2 linked regions of the Enteractinococcus fodinae genome follow. The protein of the gene in region 1 interacts with the protein of each later gene in a pairwise test. Links are inferred from orthologs where the notes say so. Each region holds a gene or a part of one and is shown on either strand. Other genes may lie near its edges.

Evidence for each region.
Region 2: the proteins of ndk (region 1) and J2S62_RS03990 interact in binary tests that used the Escherichia coli proteins (3 or more experiments, as listed by UniProt). The link is inferred for Enteractinococcus fodinae from one-to-one orthologs.

Annotation. Positions count from the first base shown.
Region 1 is NZ_JAVDYJ010000001.1:1,338,237-1,341,204, forward strand. It holds ndk (nucleoside-diphosphate kinase), read left to right. Parts: upstream 1-1,258; coding sequence 1,259-1,678; downstream 1,679-2,968. Other genes in the region: J2S62_RS06305 (bifunctional folylpolyglutamate synthase/dihydrofolate synthase), read left to right, coding at 1-720; J2S62_RS06310 (DUF4233 domain-containing protein), read left to right, coding at 710-1,198; J2S62_RS06320 (NUDIX hydrolase), read right to left, coding at 1,747-2,409; J2S62_RS06325 (vitamin K epoxide reductase family protein), read right to left, coding at 2,417-2,968. UniProt on the Escherichia coli protein: Major role in the synthesis of nucleoside triphosphates other than ATP. The ATP gamma phosphate is transferred to the NDP beta phosphate via a ping-pong mechanism, using a phosphorylated active-site intermediate.
Region 2 is NZ_JAVDYJ010000001.1:836,799-839,651, forward strand. It holds J2S62_RS03990 (5-formyltetrahydrofolate cyclo-ligase), read right to left. Parts: upstream 1,810-2,853; coding sequence 1,192-1,809; downstream 1-1,191. Other genes in the region: J2S62_RS03980 (DUF4011 domain-containing protein), read left to right, coding at 1-1,002; J2S62_RS03985 (hypothetical protein), read left to right, coding at 989-1,195; J2S62_RS03995 (GNAT family N-acetyltransferase), read left to right, coding at 1,881-2,495; J2S62_RS04000 (hypothetical protein), read left to right, coding at 2,572-2,853. UniProt on the Escherichia coli protein: Involved in the removal of 5-formyltetrahydrofolate.

The sequences.
Region 1 (2,968 bases):
TACAACAACATGTTTCTGCCGCTGCACGGCGCCCACCAGGTCCAGAATCTCGCGGTGGCCATCGCCGCGCTCGAGGCCTTCATGGGTGGCGGTGACCAACCGTTGAACCAGGACATCCTGCAAGACGGGCTGGCCCAAGTGACCAGCCCGGGTCGACTGGAATTGTTGCGTACCAACCCTTCATTGGTCGTGGACGCCGCGCACAACCCACACGGCATCGAGGCCACCGCTTCAACCATCCGAGAAACCTTCAACTTCTCAGCCCTTGGTTTGGTCGTGGGGATCCTCGATGACAAAGACGCCCTCGGTGTGCTCAACGCGCTGTTCGACCACTTCGGAGACGACGTTGAACACTTGGCCATCACCAAATCCAACTCACCGCGCGCCATCAGCCCCGAAGACCTGACCGAAATCGCACTGGACGCCGGCTGGGATGAAGACCATATCTTCACCACCGATTCGGTCGTGGATGCGATCGGCTGGGCCGTCCGGGGAGTCCGAGAACAAGACTCCCAGATTCAAGACGCCGGTCGCACCCTGATGGCTGGTACCGGGGGAGCCGGGGTCCTGGTGACCGGCTCGATTACCCTGGTTGGCCAGGTCCGCGACCTGCTGGGCACCGATGCCACCGCCACCGATGCCACGGTAGAAATCGACGACCACGACGACTTGAGTGCTTTCTTCGCCGACGAGGACCAGGAGGATGACGATGAGTCCTGAACAAGCCGACAACACCAATCGGGAATCCTGGCGCCCGGAACGCGAAACCAAAGCACAACGCGAATGGCAGCCCGGTCAACCCAAAAAAGAACGCTCCGTGATGGTGTTGTTCACCTCGACCGTGCTGTTGGGCGAAGCATTTGTTATCGCCTTTTTTGGCCTGATGCTCTACGGTCTGAACCAAGACGAGGGCGGCCTATGGATGCTCATCGGGGCGCTCGTGTTCGCGCTCATCACCGGAGCCGCCGCACGCTTCGTCACCAAACCCGCCGGCCTCGTCTTCGGCTGGATTATCCAAGCGGTCCTAATCGCTTCGGGCTTTTTAGAGCCCTTTGGATTCCTCGTGGGCATCGCCTTCGCCGCTGCCTGGTGGTACGCGGTGGTCAAAGGCAAACAAATCGATCGCGAGAAGCAACAACGGGCTGCTGAAGAGAAAGCCTGGCGGCGTGAACACGGTGTGGAAGCAACCGACGATTAGGTATGATCGTAGACGGCAGCGTGACCGCGCTGTCCAAAGCCCTGGATGATTGAGGTAGATATGAGCCAGCCTGAACGCACACTTGTACTCGTGAAGCCTGATGGCGTGGAACGTGGACTGACCGGTGAAATTCTGGCGCGCATCGAGCGCAAAGGTTACACCATTGTCGAGCTGCTCATGCTCAACGCTACCCACCAGATGCTTGCCGAGCACTACGAAGAACACGAAGGCAAAGAGTTCTTTGAACCCCTCGTGAATTTCATGGCTTCTGGACCGCTCGTCGCTGCCGTGATCGAAGGCGAACGTGTCATCGAAGGGATTCGCGCGCTGGCCGGCATCTCAGACCCGACGCTTGCTGAACCCGGCACCATTCGCGGAGATTACGGTCGCGACTGGGGCGAAGGCGTGCAGAAAAACCTCATTCACGCATCGGATTCGACCCTGTCTGCCGAACGGGAGATTGAGATCTGGTTCGGCTAACCCGAAGACATTTTTAAAACCTCGCTGGCACCGCTTCTTGGCGGTGCCAGCAGGGTTTTAACGTCGGTTCACAATCCTCGAATGGGTTCAACCACCGGGTCGTGTTGCAACAGCCCTTCTATTGAGCCATATTCCAGGATGCCAGACAGTAAGAACCGGGTCGGGCTCATCAACGCGATACGTTTTGCATCAGCGTCCCGAAGGATCGATTCGATGGTCAGCCATTCAGCTGATGTGGCCTCGGTGGTGATGTTCTCAGGCACGAGGTCGTCGTCTGGAGTCGCGATATAAAAGAAGGTATCAAAGCGTTTCGGAAGACCGACCGGGGTAATGAGGTTGGCCCACGGGCGCAGAATCTGCGGTTCCAGCCCGAGGCCGGTTTCTTCCTCAACCTCGCGCAGGCCAGTGCGTAACATCATCGACGCGTTGGTCACGGCCTCCTGTGAGTTTGTCGAACCCAGGGAGGTTTTCTGCCAGCCCTTGGCATGGTTCGAAAGGATGGGGCGAACTGCTTCACCGAAATCATACTCGGCGTCCTCAGGATCCGTACGACCCCCTGGGAACACGACCGCGCCGGCGGCAAAATCCATGGTGGTTGCCCGGTGCTGCACATAGACCTCGAGCGTGTTGGCAGCCTCACGCAGCATGATCACCGAGGCAGCTTGCCGAAGCTGCACATAGGGGTGCGTGAGTTCTGGTCGGGGCATGGCATTGAATTTGTTCGCGTCCACTTGTGTCCTAAAACATTGCTTCGCCAAAGCGCAGCATGATCGATGCAGCGATCACCACGTAGAGCAGGATGATCGCGGGCCAGACGGCCGTTGTTATTATCATCTTCGTGCGTGGTGTGACTTTGATCAAGTCACGGGCGACGTTTCGCGCAAAAATAAGGACGGCGGCGGGGATCGTGACCGCCCAGATCACCATGCAGTACAGACATAACGTATTAATGACATACACGGCTTGGATCCACAGCCACAAACAGAACACCATGGCCAGACCCAAGCCAATTGAGGTCGCATGCCACCACCAATTCGCAAACCGTGCCCCGCCGACGATGGCCATACCAATGGTGATGACCACAGCGAACCCGATAATGCCGATGAACTGGTTGGGAAAGCCAAATAATGCAGCTTGCCACGACTGCATGACCGTCCCACACGAGACCCAGACACTAAAATCGCACGAGGTCAGATAGTCCGGATCCATCCATAATTGGATGCGTTCATAGGTCAACACCAGGGTGGCGCCCAGGCCGATGAGGCCTGCAATAATCAAGACCATGGCCGT
Region 2 (2,853 bases), 500 kb from region 1 along the record:
GGGGGACTCGACCGCGCTCCCACGCCGCAAGAAATTTCCACCAGTACCCAAACCGGCATTCACGCCGAATACCTCACCGAACCGGGCAGCCCGGGGATGGGCGACGACGGGGTTGAATCCACGACCGCAGAAGTCACCCGCACCGTGGATGCGGTCTTTGAACACTTCCGTGATCACCCGGAAGAATCCCTGGCCGTGATCGCCTCAAATACGGCACACGCGCGCCGGATTGCCGAATCCATTCGCTACAACCTGCCCAATCACCGGTGGGCTACCAAATTCTTTAGCGCCGAGACCTCACCCAACGGGCAAGGCTTCGTGGTGGCACCAATGGAACGCGCCCACGGCCTGGTAGCCGACCACGTGATTTTCACGCTGGGTTATGGTCGAACCGCCACCGGCAAAGTGGTTCACCATTTCGGACCGCTCTCCGAACACCACGGCATCGAATACTACGCCACCGCGTTCACGCGGGCACGGCAACGCCTGACCATTTTCACCGCCATCCACCCGCAAGAAATCAACTTCGACAGCCTGATGTCCGGAGCGTATTTCTTCTGGGAACTGTTGGTGAACCTGCCAGCGACCGTTGGCCAACCCGTCAACGAACCACAATCCACCTCCCTGGATTGTCTAACCGACGACTTCGTCCAGCATCTAGCCACCAGGGGAGCGGCGCACAAATTTGACCAGCGCGGCTTCACTGACCTGCTGCTGTATAACCCCGATGGGCACCGCCCTGACTTCCATATCGATGAAAACTACCTGCCGGTGGCCGTCGGATATGATGGCTCCACCCGATACCACCACACGCCCGTGCGGACCCGCACCAGAACGATTCCGGCGCAGCTGTCCCGCCTGGGTTGGCAAAACGCTGGGCTCTGGGCCATCGATGTCTTCACCGACCCCCTCGGTGTCGCCGATGCATTCACCGACAAATTACACCTGACAGCACTGCCCACACCGGACAATGGCAGTGATCTTTTCTATGACGACCTCTAAACAACCCAATGAAGCAGACCGGGCCAAAGCCCGCCGCAGGCCCAGACGTGCCACCGTGGCAGGCACCGGCCCTGCGAGTGCTGACGGGCCAGAACCCCGCTTAGACCAACTGCAGCCCGAAGCAAAGAAGCCCGATCCGAAGCTTTCTGCCCGCGATCGGGCGATCATGGACGAGAAACCGCCGCACTACTAAACCCACATCAACCCGGTCTCAGCAGTCACGACCGCTTGAACCGGCAGATCATGTTGCTCCACCGGAAACGCTTCTGCCCGGGCATCTACGAACTCATAGTCAAATACCGGTGTCACCAAAAACGGTAGTCGCGTAGTCAGATCGGGCAGCGCGGCAAGAAAACGGTCATAGTATCCGCCACCTTTGCCTAATCGAAAACCGGCTGAATCCACGGCAAGGGCCGGCACGAGGATCACATCGGCATCGGCGACAGCTTCGGGACCGAAACGTTCACCCACCGGCTCCTGAATGGGCCCCAACGCCGATTGTTCCATCGGCACATCAGGCGCCCACTGGACCCACGACATGGAGCGATCCGCATGTGAGATGGGTACCCAAATCTGGACCCCATCAGCGTGCAAGGCCTCCATGACAGGATCCGTATCCGGCTCGGTCCCAAATTTGATGGTCATCGCCACCTTGCCGGTGGGACGCTCTGCACTATCCAAACCGCGATACCAATCCAGTAAAACGGTACAGATCGCTTCAGATTGACGCGCTCGCTCGCGCTGGCCAAGCTGCTTGCGTTGACTAAAGAAGCGTTTGCGTAACTGGTCTTTGAGTTCAGCAGTCATAGTCTTATTGTGACACCGTGCCGGACACAACCAAACACATCATCTGCCCTGCAGACCTACAATGGTGGATCATGACTCGTTTTGCTGCTTTGCCCACGATCTGGCCGGTGATCCTCCAACATAGGGATTTGCAACTGGCCCCACTGCGTCACGCCCACCGCAAGCAGTGGCATGATGTCCGAAGGCGCAACGCAGCATGGTTGACCCCCTGGGAAACCACCGACCCGACCGGCAACCCGCCGATCATGAGCTATGGGTCCATGATTCGAGCTCATAACCGCGATGGCAGGGCCGGCCAATCGTATCCGTGGGCGATCTTTCGAACCACCAACGCCACGACCACCCTGGTGGGACAGCTCATCGCAGGCCCGGTGTTATGGGGGTCCATGCGCTCCACGAGCTTGGGCTACTGGGTGGACCAGGCCCACGCCGGACAAAATATTGTGCCCACCGCTGTGGCGTTAGCCAGTGATTATCTGTTCACCCGGGTTGGACTGCATCGCATCGAAATCAACATTGTGCCCAGCAACACCGCATCACTGCGTGTCGTGGAAAAATTAGGTTTCCGTTCCGAGGGACTACGCAAGGACTATATTCACATCAACGGCCAATGGCGAGACCATCAATCCTTTGCCTTGACAAAAGATGAAATCCCTGCTGAGGGCCTACTTTCCCGACTGAAGTAACCGTCTTCACTCTCAAACCAGCAACACACGAAGAAAACCCGGGGGCTTCTGGAAAGCTCGGTATATCGTATGGAGAGTGGACACCCGTCTCCGAGAGCTTGAAGAGTCGTTAGCCGCTACACTCGGATTCTTGCCCGAAATAGACATCGCCACTTCCATCGTGGTGGTTGTCGTAGTCGTAGCCGGCTTACTTTTGCTTGCTCGTCGTCCGGTTGTCACCCAACGTAGTCGGAAACGACGTGAATCCCGCCAACGAAGGAAAGCTATGAAATCTTCCCCCTCTTCGACGCACTCCGGCGGCACTGGATTCTCAATTCGCTGGGGCCGTTTATCGGTTTTTGCGGTCGGAGCACTTGCT